DNA from 4 places in the Glutamicibacter sp. GQ173 genome. Region 3 is predicted to be linked to each of the others. Evidence: riboswitches for the same ligand, from Rfam matches in the RefSeq annotation. Region 3 holds a riboswitch; each other region holds the start of a gene.
What was found. Region 3 has a riboswitch for S-adenosylmethionine ahead of AC6CHO_RS12805 (hypothetical protein). Riboswitches for the same ligand answer to the same signal wherever they lie in the genome.
Positions count from the first base shown of each region.

Region 1 (3,467 bases), on a different contig from region 3:
GTGAACGGGCAAACCATTTTCATCGACGGAGGCATGAGCGTTGTCGTCTAGCAGCCTTTCCACCAAGGCCCTGGCCGTGGTCGCCCACGCCGCCGGGGACCTGCGCATCGAGCAGATCGATGTGCCAGCTCCGAAGACCGACCAAGCGCGCATCGCCATCGCCTACGGCGGCATCTGCGGATCGGACCTGCACTACTGGAGCCATGGCGCCGCCGGGGAATCCATCCTCAAGGCGCCCATGGTGCTCGGACACGAGATTGTGGGAACCGTCATCGAAGCCGCCGCCGATGGCAGCGGACCAGCGGCCGGAACCAAGATCGCCGTGCACCCGGCAACCCCCGGGGACACCGGGGAACCATACCCGGCAACCCCCGTGGACACCGGGGAACCATACCCGGCAGATCGCCCGAACCTTTCCCCGGGCTGCACCTACCTCGGCTCGGCCGCCCGCTACCCGCATACCGAAGGCGCTTTTGCCCGTGAAGTGAACCTGCCAACGCGCATGCTGCGCGAACTGCCTGGGGGACTCTCGCTGCGCGACGCCGCACTGGCCGAACCGGCAGCGGTGGCGTGGCATGCAGTCTCGCGTGCCGGAGATGTCTCAGGCAAAAAGGCCCTGGTCATTGGCGCCGGCCCCATCGGCGCGCTCGCGGTGGCAGTGCTCAAGCGTGCCGGTGCCAGCGAGATCATCGCAGTGGATATGCACGAGAAGCCACTGGCCATCGCCCGGGAACTGGGCGCCACCTCCACCCTGCGCGCCGATGACCAGGAGGCCATCGCCAAAGTCAACGCGGATGTGGTGATCGAGGCCAGCGGCAACTACCGCGGCTTAGCATCAGCGGTCCGCGGTGCGGTGCGCGGCGGGCGCGTCGTCATGGTCGGATTGCTGCCCTCCGGCGAACAGCCTGCGCTGATTTCACTGGCTATCACTCGGGAACTGGAACTAGTCGGATCCTTCCGCTTCAACGGCGAAATCGATCAGGTGCTCGAAGCCCTGGCCGACGGCTCCCTGCAGATCGGGGCAGCCGTCACCCATGAGTTCCCGGTAGCCGATGGACTTGAAGCCTTTGAAACCGCCAAGGACTCCTCGACCTCGGGCAAGGTGCTGCTCAACTTCCTGGAACAGTAGTTTTCCCTAGGCGCAAAGTGCACTGTGGCGGCCATTAATATCAATGGCCGCCACAGTGCATTGCTGTATCCAGCTTGGGCTAGCTGGCTTCGATCAGCTGCACCGAGGTGGTGACCGGCACCGGGTTGGCGAAGAGGTCAAGCACCGGGCAGTGTGTATCTACTGCCTGGCGCAATTCCTCGTAGCGTTCGGCGGATTCCGGGCCAGCAATCTGCACCTTCAGATCCACCGAAGAGAATCCGGGTCGGATGGAAGGATCGATGCCGAAGAGCCCGCGGACGTCGAGCTGCCCGTCGGCGGTGATCTGGACATCGTCAACCTGGATTCCCAGGTTCTCAGCGTAGAGCCGATAGACCACTACCTGGCAGGAGACCAAGGCCGCCAACGCGTATTCCACTGGGCTGGCCGCGATGTCGCTGCCACCGAGCGCTGCCGGTTCGTCCACGGTGAAGGTGTGCTTGCCGGCGCGGATATTGCTGGCAACCGAATCAAAGCCTTCGCCCTGGACCGTAAAGGTCAACGCGGCGCTATGCGGTGCGGCGGAAATCCGTTCGCCCCAACCTGCACCTGCTTCTTGAAGGCGCTGTGAACGGTCCTCGGCTACTGAGAGTTTTGCTGTTGCGTGAGACATGGGGGAGTCATCCCCTTTCTGGCGCAGGGGGCGCCATCGTTTACGATCTTGGATTTCAAGATGCGTCGAATCGTCACCTGGGGCACCCCGCACAATGGCTCAAGGGTTGCCGTCCACTCAGCCAGGGCCTTGATGAGTGGAACTCGTGATTCAGTAGTTCCTTTTTATCCGCTAACAGCGGGCTCGGTAAAGTATCCACTTAACGTTTCGTCATGGCTGTCTTGTCCCTATGCATCGATAGGATGGAGGGTAGCAATCCGCTCTAACGCACTACTTTTGGATGGCGATGATGGAATTCCAGCTGAACTTTGGCTCTCTGGACTTATTGGTGTCTGACGATGAACTTCGTGCTGGACGGATGTATCACAAAGCGGGTCTCGTTCAAGACGTTGACCGATACCAAAGGGTTGGCAGTTCAGGCGTCACCGGCCTGGTCGCAGGTCTCGAAGTGGTGGCGAATTTCCACATTGCGGGGGATCGCATTGAATTTGAAGGATTTTGCTCAGGGCATCCTTCCGAAAATAGCTGCGCAGAGGTGGCGGCTTTACTCCTAGAGGTCCTCAGTGACGAGGATGATCCACTGATCGTTTCTGACGTCGAATCGGACCCATACGCGTGGCGTCGCAATGCAGTACCTCAGTGGGAGCGAAACCTTAACCGACTGTTGCCGGTGCCCCAGGACGAAATAGACATTATTGAAGAACCTTTGGGTCTGATCCTGAAGATTCTCAGAACGCCTCGGTATGGTGGCGACGACCTGCTGACTCTTCAAGCGCGCCCAGCTAAGCGGGGAAGCAAGAGTCCTTGGGTGCAGTCCGGTGTGAGCTGGAAATCAGTAGCCTTTGACGAACATTTCCCTAGGGAACAGCGCCGAGCCGTAATTGAACTGAACCGTATGCGAGAGCACGCAGAAAAGCAGAAGTATGGCCATTTCTGGGAAGCCAAGGACTGGATTTCCTTGATGGAAGTGCCCGGCAAGGACTTGATAGCCGCATTTGGAGAGCTTCGGGACGCTGGCGTAGCGATCATCAATGGTGCTACTTCGGGCAAAGCTGAAGTGAACTTCAGCGAGGTACAGGCTCAGGCCTACCTGGATATGCGTCGCGGCGAGAACGGGTTGACGGTAGAAGGCATCCTCAGAGGACCTGAAGAGGAGCACACTCACTTATTGCCTATCGGCAACCCGCCAACTCTTTTGGCGTATTCGTCGAAACCGCTGGAGAAATCCAAGGACTGGGGACTAGCCGAATTTGCCGAGCCCGTTTCGGGCGAGCTGGCGACCTTTATCGCTTCTGGTGTGCAGTTCATTCCGTCAACCGACGTCCAACGATTCGAAGATTCTCACCTGGATCGCATGAGGGCATTGGCACCTCTGAAAAGCGCTGACGTTTCTTACGTCATTCCCGAGCCTCCTCGCCCGGTGTTGCGGCTGCGAGTTTCCAGCACTGCCGAAACGGTGAACCTGCACTATTCGTGGAAGTACGCGCCCAAAGCGACCAAGCAGCGCAGCGTCGAAAAAGAGATCCTGGCTTCAATCAAGGACAAATTGGGTGACGACTCGGCGTTGGGTCAGGTGAACTCCCAGGGGATTTACGAGGATCGTGAATTGACCATCGATGAGTCCATCGACTTCATGGTCTACACCCTGCCGTTACTTGAAGAGCACCCAGATATTCTCATCGAAGCGCAGAATCAGCTGCCTAGATA
Region 1 covers NZ_JCAXDT010000009.1:168,098-171,564, reverse strand. Annotated here, with positions in the region: gene AC6CHO_RS15025 (SDR family oxidoreductase) at 1-51, shown strand, start outside; gene AC6CHO_RS15020 (L-idonate 5-dehydrogenase) at 41-1,129, shown strand; gene AC6CHO_RS15015 (OsmC family protein) at 1,209-1,760, opposite strand; SAM riboswitch class IV at 1,792-1,911, opposite strand; gene AC6CHO_RS15010 (DEAD/DEAH box helicase) at 2,656-3,467, shown strand, end outside.
Region 1: linked by a shared signal. The riboswitch ahead of AC6CHO_RS15015 (OsmC family protein) and the one ahead of AC6CHO_RS12805 (hypothetical protein) in region 3 are both predicted to bind S-adenosylmethionine.

Region 2 (3,467 bases), on a different contig from region 3:
GCGAGAACTCGGAAACTTCCTGCTGGCGTGATTCCACGCGCTTGCCCGAACTCATCAGCTGCAGGTAGTCGAGGATGATCATGCGCAGCTCATTGCGCTGCTTCAGGCGGCGGCACTTGGCGCGGATTTCCATCATGGACATATTCGGCGAATCGTCGATGAACAGCGGCGCTTCATTCAACCGGCCCATGGTGGTGGCAATCTTGGTCCACTGCGCGTCCTCCACCGAACCCTTGCGCAGGTCTTGGAGCTGGATGGAGGCTTCTGCCGAAAGCAGGCGCATCGCAATTTCATTGCGGCCCATTTCCAGGGAGAAGAAGACTGTGGCCATGTTGTTCTTGATGGCGGCGGACCGGGCGAAGTCCAGCGCGAAAGTCGACTTACCCACTGCAGGACGGGCCGCGATGATGATCATCTGGCCGCCCTTCAGGCCCTGGGTCAGCTCGTCGAATTCGTAGAACCCGGTGGGCACGCCGGTGATGCCGTCACCGGCGTTCGCGGCGTTTTCGATTTCGTCTACGGTGCCTTCGATGATGTCCGAGAGGCGCACGTAGTCTTCGCTGCTGCGGTTTTCCGCAACCTTGTAGACCTCGGCTTGCGCTTCGTTGACGATGGCATCGACTTCTCCATCGGGCGAGTAGCCCATCTGGACGATGCGGGTTCCGGCGTCCACCAGGCGGCGCAAGACGGCGCGCTCGCGCACGATTTCTGCATAGTAGCCGGCGTTAGCGGCGGTGGGCACCTGCTGAATGAGGTTGTGAAGGTAGGCAGCGCCACCCACGCGGGAAATTTCGCCGCGCTTGGTCAGCAAGTCGGCCACGGTCACGGCATCGGCAGGTTCGCCTCGGCCGTACAAATCGATAATGGCTTCGTAGATGGATTCGTGAGCCGGACGGTAGAAGTCGGTTCCGCGCAGCGCCTCAACGACGTCGGCGATGGCGTCCTTGGATAGCATCATGCCACCGAGCACGGACATCTCGGCTTCGACGTCCTGTGGCGGCTTGCGCCCTGCGTCGGATTCTCGTCCTTCGTAAACCGGCTCAGCACTCATTGCAGACACTTCCATCCCCTATTGACCCCAGGGGGAAAAATCTTCCTTGCCAGATGGCAACGTTCCAACCTGCTAGTTGATGCCAACAGGTCAATGGATTACGTCTGTGGATATTTCTGCCCCAAAGCCAACAGTAGGGCCGATGTTTACCCACGTAAACCCCATTATCCACAGGTCTTGTGCATAACATACCCTCAGCTGTGGACTAGCCTGTTCACTGTCTGGGGAGAACCCTGTGGATTATTGTCAAGTACCCAACAGTAATAGTTATTGACTAGGTATTTTGTATTTTCACATCTGTGGACAGGGAAATTTTTTATTGAAGGTAGCGATATGTTCCCAGTAGTTATCAACACCCAAAAACGCCCGCAATACAGGGTTTATTGCAGTTTTTACACAGTTCTGCACATCTTGCCCACAGTCGTGTGGATAACCATGTGGATATCCACAGAATCACAAAAGGCTTAGTCACCGCCCTTTATCACGGCCAACTCGGCAGGCTATGGCCAATAGTCCACATTTTCGCGAAGCGGCCGCCATCCATACCGTGGATAACTATTTGCCTCGCGTTGAACGCGTCCCTAGACGCGACAAGGCCCGGTGCAGATCACCATCAGGAAATCCGCGCCGGGCCTTCGGGAAACTACTCCTCGGAAGCTTTAGACGAGCTCAGGAACTGGGATTGAATGAAATCGGGAATCGTGGAAGATCTGCGGCGAGTGCTGTGATGCGTGATGCCCATGCACCTCCAAAAGCACAACCCAGTGGTCACCAGCTTCGACTTCGTTGTAAATCGACGTTTCCAGCCAGAGGGTGGACTCTTCAATGAACAGAGCGCCCTGTTCAGAAACCACGGTATCCACGCCGAGGAATCGATCGCCCTTCTTTGAAGCGATCTGCGTGCAGATCCCTCCATTAAGATCGCTGAGAACCGAAACACCAATGTGGCTGGCCTCGCGCAGTTTCGGCCAGGTGTTGGAGGTCTTCTGGACTGCAAACATCACCAATGCCGGCTCCAGCGAAACCCCCACAGTAAATGAGGATGCAACGATGCCGGTTTTTACGCCGTCCACTTCTGCGCACAGAGCGGCCACGCCTGAGGGATGTTGGGCGAAAACCTTGCGTAGGGTTAGCGGGTCAAGTTCACGATTCAATGACATGGCTCGATTCCTTCGGTTCTTGCCCACCGCGTCAGACCCAGCGGGAACAGCCGTTCGGGATGTTCCGAATCCGGTTGCCACTGAGGTTTCACGCCGTGCGCGGTACTTGTTCTGACACCATTTGGCGCAAAACCGAATCCTCACCTGGAGCACCCCACTACCGTTGAGAGGGTTGCCGACCAGCAAGCCAGGGCTTTTAGCTGATGCTCTTGATTCTGCTTAAAACAATATGACTCATGACGAAGCACCGTCAAACAATTCACTTCTCAAATCGCAATATTCAATAAAATATTCGACTGTGGATCAGTTTTAGGGTCATGAAACAGTCTTTTATTCACCTATTTGGCCCGTTGCGGCCACTTCAGCGGGCCATGAAGGTGTGATCTTCGTCGTAACGCATTAACTTATGGCAGGGCTAAATATCTTCCGGCATCTGCGCTTCGTGGAAAAGCGGCGCCAGGGTTCGCCATGGCGTACACCGAATGTAAAGATCCGATGCCGAGGATCTTCCCGCAAGGATTGCCGCGTACTTCAGCAGGTAAAGTGCAAATAATTGAACCGCAAGCCCCACCGCTCGAACAGGCGCACAGCGCCCCAACACTTTTGGAGTCACCCGTGAGTTCCCCAGAACAGCGAATCCCCGACAAGACCAGCCGCTTCACTGACAGCATTGGCCTGGTCTTTGATGACATCACCGCCACTTCCGTGCGAGGCCATGCCGACCTCAATGAAGAGCACCACACCCCGTGGGGCGTCGTTCATGGAGGTGTCTATGCCTCCATGATTGAAAGCGCCGGCAGCGTGGGCGCCAGCTACGCGGTCTCAGAGCGCAATCAATTTGCCGTGGGCGTTCACAATGCCACCGACTTCCTGCGTCCCTCCACCGGTGCGCGCGTGCAGGTTGCGGCCAAGGCGCTGTTCCAAGGCAAGTCCCAGCAGTTGTGGGAAGTTGTCATCAGCGATCAGGCCAGCGGAAAGGAACTCTCGCGCGGACAATTGCGCACCCAAAACGTAGATATGCCCAACGCCTGAGCGTATCCTAGGTGGCACCTAGCGGATCAGCTTCGGAGGCTTGCCATGAGTGCCACCTATACCTTTGACGTGTTCAGCAGCCTTGATGGCTTCGGCAGTGCAGGCAGCGATTGGGGTGGCTACTGGGGAAAACAGGGGCCAGAGCTGTTGGCCCACCGCCTCGGGCTCTACACTCCCCCATGCCGCATGGTTTTCGGAGCAAACACCTTCCGCTTATTTAGTCT
Region 2 covers NZ_JCAXDT010000003.1:120,009-123,475, reverse strand. Annotated here, with positions in the region: gene dnaB (replicative DNA helicase) at 1-1,051, opposite strand, end outside; gene AC6CHO_RS06560 (flavin reductase family protein) at 1,711-2,211, opposite strand; SAM riboswitch class IV at 2,309-2,426, opposite strand; gene AC6CHO_RS06555 (PaaI family thioesterase) at 2,827-3,243, shown strand; gene AC6CHO_RS06550 (dihydrofolate reductase family protein) at 3,289-3,467, shown strand, end outside.
Region 2: linked by a shared signal. The riboswitch ahead of AC6CHO_RS06560 (flavin reductase family protein) and the one ahead of AC6CHO_RS12805 (hypothetical protein) in region 3 are both predicted to bind S-adenosylmethionine.

Region 3 (3,467 bases):
TCAAGCCACCTGCACGTCGAAAAGCAGGCCCAGGCAGTAGGTGACCGCTGCGGCGCCCCATCCGATGGCCAGCTGGCGCAGGCCGCGCTTGAGCGGCGAAGCTCCGGAGAGCAGGCCGACGATGGCTCCGGTGATCATCAAGGCGATACCCACCAGGATCACGGAGATGACCACGGCCGCCAAGCCGCCAAGCCCGAAGATATAGGGCAGGATCGGGATGACGGCGCCGGAAGCGAAGAGGCAGAAGGAAGTGGCTGCCGCGCCGGAGGCCGAGCCGAGCTCTTCGTGTTCGCTTTCCAATTCCTCTGCGCGTTCTTCGGGGTTCAGCGAAAAGGCAGGGTTGCAATCACAGGTGAAAAGCCCCATGCGTTCGGCGGCACGGTGTTCGGCATCTTCATCGCTCATGCCGCGGGCCTTGTAGATCAGCACTAGCTCGTTGGACGCCAAATCGAGGTTGGGTGCTGCCGTCAGCGTCACCTGGGTGGGCCGCGACGCGGTGAGAAGCTCGCGCTGGGAACGCACGGAGACGAATTCGCCGGCTGCCATGGATAGCGCTCCGGCCAAGAGCCCGGCGATGCCGGAAAAGAGCACGAAGGTGGAGGATACGCCGGTGGCGCCGATGCCCATGATCAGGGCGAGGTTGGAGACCAAGCCGTCATTCGCGCCAAAAACTGCTGCGCGGAAATTGCCCGAGAGCTGAGCCCGGCCGGCGGTGGCCAGCGCGCGGACTACTTCTTCATGCACCTGTTCGTCGGCGGCCATTTGCGCGGTCGCGTCCTTGTCGTCGCGGTACGGCGAATTGCTCTCGGAGCGCTGTGCCATGGCCAGCACGAAGACCGAGCCGAAATTGCGGGCCAAGAAGCGCAAGATCGTGCGGCGCAATGATGGGCGGACAGGCTTGGCGTGTTCTCCCAGCTTGGCCCGCCAGTGCGCCTCATGCCGGGCTTCGGCTTCGGCGAGTCCCAGCAGGATCTGCTTTTCCTGCCCTGATTTCTTCTGGGCCAAGGTGCGGTAGATGGCGCCTTCGGCGACTTCATCGGCCAGGTACTTTCGCCAGCGCTGGACTTGGGCACGGGTAGGTTCGGTTGCTGACTGGTTCGACATCACGAAAACAGCTCTCTTGGCAGGTCGAATTTCTTGGCGAAACTCGGTGAACGGGTCAGCTACCGATTTTAGTAAGGGGATGGAGCGTTGGGAATTTGGCAAGGCTAAAAGCGACGTTGCGCCCCTGCAGTTCCCCTGCGGCGGCAACGCCCAGGAGCAGCTCGGAAGTTTCCGGATCGAAGACCGGGCGGCGTGCGCAGCGGGCCAGGAGCTGTTCGAGCAGAATTGGATCGCCGACGTAGCAGATATGCCAGAGTCCATGGACCTTGAATTGCACTTGGCCGGTTCGGCGGTCGACGATGGGCAGGACGGAATAGGCCATGTGATGCGCTCTCGCTGTGTTCTTGCCCGAGCACATTGTGTGAACGGACCGCTTCTTCATCCGAACCACCCGTGAATCTGGGGTTGGTGCACGGCCAGTCGGAGCTTGGCGCCGTGTCTCGTGAAGCAACACTTGCGATACTACCGCCTGCGCTGTCCGCGCTGAAGACCCGTTCCGTAATATGACCTGGCCCCCCTGGCTACTGGCGGTCATCACCCATGGCGAGGCGGTTGATCGATTCGAACTGCTGGGCCCATTGCGCCGCGGAATAGTCCGGGAGGTTGGGCGCTTCGGGGCGCAAGCCGGTGAAGCCATCAAGCTGTTCGCGCACGATGTCGAGGTGGCCGGCGTGCCGGGAGGTTTCCGCGATCATGTGCACCATGAGATGTTCCAGCGTGGTGTGCCGGCGGCGGATCCACCAGGGCACTTCAACGGGAGCGCTGAGCGGCAAAGCCCTGATGCCAGCATCCGAGAAGGCGGTTGATTCCCGGTATAGCTCGATAATTTCGCTGGCGCTGAAGCGGGCCGGCGGCAGGAAATCGGCCTGCGGATCATCGGCTTCCAGAAGCTCTTGGATATAGGGGTCATCCACTGTGCGTCCGAGGCATTGGGCAAAATACCCGTACTCGGTGATGGCCAGATGGTGGACGACGCCGAGGATGTGCGTTCCGGTGGGCGTCAGCGGCTTGCGTGCCAGCAGGCCGCTCAGCCCCTGGGCCTTGTAGATGACTGCTTCGCGCGCGTCGGAGAGATATTCGTGGAGCAGTTCCTTGCTGTGATCCATGATCAGAGTCTAGCCAGCGTGCAGGGATCCGGAGCGCGGAACGTGCGGGACACGGCATATTTGCAGGACTCGCGCTATGCTCTGTTTACTATTGGTAAACTTGTCGCCGCAGCCCTTTCGAAGCGCCCATTTGGCTGCTGGCGTGCCACAACAAGCGAAGTGATGGAGCGAACGCATGAAGACCCTGCCCGTGGAATCAAGCGGTGCCGCGATCAATATCGGTTCGCGGTTGCGCGGGGTGCGCCAGCGGCAGCGAATGACCATCGACCAGGTGGCAGAGCTGTCTGGGCTGACCAAGGGCTTCCTCTCGCGTGTTGAACGCGATCTCACCAGTCCCTCGGTCTCGACGCTGCTGAAATTGTGCGAGGTGCTCGGCATCGAGGTGGGCACGCTATTCGAAGTGCCCGAAACCATGCTGGTGCGGCTGGAAGAAGCGCCGCGGGTGTCGCTGGGCGGGGAGGGGATCACCGAGCAGCTGGTGACGCCGCGCAGCGAGAAGCGCGTGCAGATGATCCGAGCCGAAATCGCTCCCAAGGGCTCTGGCGAAGCCGAGCTGTATTCGGTGGACTGCGAGTTGGAAGTGCTCCATGTGATCGCGGGGAAATTCACCCTCGTGCTGCCCGAACAGCGCGTTGAGCTCCAGGCCGGGGACACCATGACCTTTCCCGGGCGCGAGCCGCACAGCTGGGAAAACGAGTCGGATGAGGCCGCCCTGGTGACCTGGACCTTGATCCTCTAGCTTCAAGCGCTCCTTTTCGTTGCGGTGCTGTGGAGCGCGTATTCTAAAAAGGTGTGCTCGGCGTGCGCACATAGTGCGGTGATCGATGGGAGTGGCGTGAAGACTAGCGAGGAAACTGGCGCACGGGATCAGCTTCGCTGCATCAGCTGGTGGGCTTCGGTGCTTGTCGGCCTTCTTGCCGGCACAACCCTGACGTGGATCCGCACGCAGCGCAATTTCTTTTTCATCGGGGCGGTCATTATCGCGGTAGTGATTGTGGTGCTCGGCCTGCGGACCATTCGGCGCAGGGCCCGCTTCCCGCAAATGGCGCAGGCCCGCGTTTCGTGGCTATATGCCTTCTGGGCGATCATTCTCATGATCCTGGTCGGGCCCCTGCAACTGGTCTACGTAGCCGATGACCTCTCCGAGCTCATGCTCAAGTCCCTGATCCTGTCCGCCGGGTTCTGCGTGGCGATCCATGAAATCGATCGTTCGCTGGTCAATGCCAGCACGAAGAACTTCCGCGACGCCTAGGGTTC
Region 3 covers NZ_JCAXDT010000007.1:208,998-212,464, reverse strand. Annotated here, with positions in the region: gene AC6CHO_RS12810 (VIT1/CCC1 transporter family protein) at 1-1,104, opposite strand; gene AC6CHO_RS12805 (hypothetical protein) at 1,160-1,426, opposite strand; SAM riboswitch class IV at 1,440-1,552, opposite strand; gene AC6CHO_RS12800 (DinB family protein) at 1,626-2,210, opposite strand; gene AC6CHO_RS12795 (helix-turn-helix domain-containing protein) at 2,386-2,949, shown strand; gene AC6CHO_RS12790 (hypothetical protein) at 3,046-3,462, shown strand.

Region 4 (3,467 bases), on a different contig from region 3:
GGAGTCGTTGCTCTGCTGCGGCATGAACGAGTCCACCGGGACCTGGTGGAACTCCGTGGTTCCCGTGCCGGTGAGCCCCTGGCCAAAGCCATCCCAGTCATCTAGGATCTTGACGCCGCTGTGCTGGGTGGAGACTACCGCAATCTGGCGCCCGGGCAGTTCCGGGTGGGCCACGGCCACGGTGGTCCAGTCGGCAAAAATAGTGCCGGTGCAGTAGTACTTTTCACCGTCCACCAGCCAGCGGCCATCAACCTGGCTCACCTTGGTGTTCAGCGTGCCCAGGGCATTGCCACCGCGTTCGGTGTAGGCGTTGCCGACAATTTGCCCGGCGGCGATGCGGGCGGTCCACTTGCTGCGCAGCTTTTGGTCGTCGAGGACCAGCACGTTTTCCACGAAAGCGATATGCGCGCGCCACAGCTGGCCGACATGCGAGTCGGCTTCGGAAAGCTCGATGAGCAAGCGGAACACATCGACCAGGCGCGCGCCGTATCCGCCCTCGGCAACTGGGATGCGCAGTGCGCCGAAACGTTCGCGGTTGAGCAGGCCTACCTGCTCGAAGGGCAGAACGCGGTTGCGGTCGCGGTCCTTGGCGGTGCTGGCGATTTGCGCGAAGACCGGACGAAAGATTTCAGCCAGCCGGTCGTATTGCTCATCCGCGCCGGGGCCGGGGGTGACCTTGAGCAGTTGCCGCGTGGGCAGCTGCTCTTCGAAGTCGTCTAGTCCCATGGCGCTAGCCTGCGAAGGATCGCTGAGCTGGTTGAAGTCCAAACCGGAGGTGTTTGGCAACTCGCCAAATGACATTAAAAGTCCTCAATTCTTTCCATCGGTCCTGGCGGTAGCACCGTCTCCCTTTTCGGGTGGTTGCTGCGGCGTCGTCGAGCCAGATCTCTCAGCCGCTCTGGATGGGTCGTCATTCATTTGTAGCCGTAATAAACCGATGCATCCAAGCCACGAAGTCACATTTCGACCTTGGGCGGCTCCGGGATGACCGGCAGGTTGAACAGCCAATGGCGCATCATGCCGAAGATGAATTGCCCATCTTCGACCATTATCGATCAAACCGGCATTCAATGAAATAAATAACGAAATATCCCGCGCATGTGGCGCAGTTATCGAAGATTTTTCATGTTACGCAAGATTTGCATTCAATTCCTTCGAAACCCTGTAATAGACGTGTAACCATCCCGAGCGGCCGAGAGATCTGGCTCAGTGACGCCGCAGCAACCACCTATGGAGGACACATTCCATAGGCCGGTGCTACCGCCAGGACCGATGGAGATGATCATGGCACTGTGCTTTGCGCAGCCTCAAGTCCAAGCCCCGGGACTCGCATCCATGGCACTGGACGCAGGACTCGTCAATTTCTCGCGCAAGTTCGCCACCATGGCACAGAGCCGCTCCGCGCTTTCAGGCTCGCAGCCACAACGGGCAATGGACAAAGACCAGCAATTCGCCTCGGCCAAGAACCTCCAGGGCACAAGCGACGGCTGGCCTTCTTCCGGAACTTTGCCGATGCCCTGCTCGCTATCGCCGAACGCCGCGCCATAAAAGCCCCGGGCGCAATGGCGCCAATTATCAAGTACCAAACCAGCCCCCGCATAGACACACCAAGGAATACTCTGTAATGACCATCGAATCGGCACCAACCTCTGCATTTGCCTCGGAGGAAGCACGCCAAGCATTCTGGGACGATGCGGCACGCCTCCTTGATTGGGACACCAGCTGGCATACCACCAGCCAGATCCTCCCAGCTGACCCGGAAGCCAAGCGCGGACCGCAGATCTCCTGGTATCTGGGTGGCAAGCTCAATGCCGCGGTGAACTGCGCCGACCGGCATGTGGCCGCCGGCCGCGGAGACAAGGTCGCACTGTATTTCGAGGGCGAACCCGGCGACCGGGTGGCCGTCACCTACAAGAACCTGCAAGAACGCATCAGCCAGGCCGCCCACGCTTTGGAATCCTTGGGCGTGGTCAAGGGCGACCGCGTGGTCATCTACCTTCCGGTCCTCATCGAAACCGTCGTCATCACGCTGGCCTGCGCCCGCATCGGCGCCGTCCATTCGCTGGTCTTCGGCGGATTCTCTGCCGAAGCGTTGAAGTTCCGCGTGGAAGACACGAAGGCCAAGGTGCTGGTGACCACCGATGGCCAATTCCGCCGCGGCGCCTCGGTGCCGGTCAAGGACAATGCCGACGAAGCGGTCTCCGGCGAGAATGAGATCGAAAAAGTGCTGGTCATTCGACGCACCGGCGATCAGATCCCGTGGACCGAAGGCCGCGACGTCTGGTGGCACGATGTTGTCGACACCCAGCCCACCGAACATGAAGCGCAGTTCTTCGACTCTGAAACTCCGCTGTTCATCATGTACACCTCCGGAACCACCGGACAGCCCAAGGGCCTGGTGCACACCACCGGTGGCTACCTGACCCAGGCTGCCGCCAGCTACAACATGCTCTTCGCCAACCCGGATGCCTCCCAGCGCGAGAATGAAGTGCACTGGTGCACCGCGGACCTGGCATGGATCACGGCCCACACCTATGAGATCTATGGACCGCTATCCAACGGCGTCACCCAGGTGATTTATGAAGGCGTGCCCAACGCGCCGCATCCCGGACGCCACTTCGAAGTCATCGAACGCTACAAGGTCACCAGCTACTACACGGCCCCGACCTTGGTCCGCTCGTTGATGGGCTGGTTCCCCGAGGGCATTCCCAAATCCTACGACCTGTCCTCCATCAACGTCGGCGGCACCGTTGGCGAAGCGGTTAACCCGGAGGCCTGGCGTTGGCTGCGCGAACAGCTTGGCCGCGATACCCCGGCAGGCATTCCAATGGTGGATACCTGGTGGCAGTCCGAGTCCGGGGCGACTGTCCTCTCCCCTCTGCCGACCGACGACTACTTCAAGCCAGGCTGCGCCGCCCGTGCCCTGCCGGGCGTTTCCGTGGACATTGTTGATGCCCAGGGACAGCGAGTTGAGCCCAATACCCAGGGCAATATTGTCATCACCCGCACCGGCCCGTCCATGGCGCGCACGGTATGGGGCAACCCGGAACGCTACTACACCAGCTACTGGGAGAAGTACGTCCAGCAAGGCTGGTTCCTCGCCGGCGATGGCGCACGTTTTGACGAGGATGGAGATATTTTCATCCTGGGCCGTACCGATGACGTGATCAATATTTCCGGGCACCGGTTATCGACCATTGAAATCGAGTCTGCTCTGGTCACCAACTCCGGCGTCGTCGAGGCCGGAGTCTGCCCCACCCCGGATGCAAAAACCGGACATGCGGCCACCGCCTTCGTGGTGCCCCTGGACAAGTCGCTGATTGGCGAAAACCCTGATGAGCAGCTCGCCTCGCGCCAAGCACAATTCATAGCTGAACTTCGTTCCACGGTAGCCACCCAGATAGGCCCGATTGCCAAGCCGCGCGATGTGCTGCTGGTACCGGATGTTCCCAAAACCCGTTCGGGCA
Region 4 covers NZ_JCAXDT010000004.1:100,861-104,327, reverse strand. Annotated here, with positions in the region: gene AC6CHO_RS08195 (acyl-CoA dehydrogenase family protein) at 1-801, opposite strand, end outside; SAM riboswitch class I at 818-909, opposite strand; SAM riboswitch class I at 1,177-1,279, shown strand; gene AC6CHO_RS08190 (hypothetical protein) at 1,285-1,548, shown strand; partial or broken gene acs (acetate--CoA ligase) at 1,607-3,467, shown strand, end outside.
Region 4: linked by a shared signal. The riboswitch ahead of AC6CHO_RS08190 (hypothetical protein) and the one ahead of AC6CHO_RS12805 (hypothetical protein) in region 3 are both predicted to bind S-adenosylmethionine.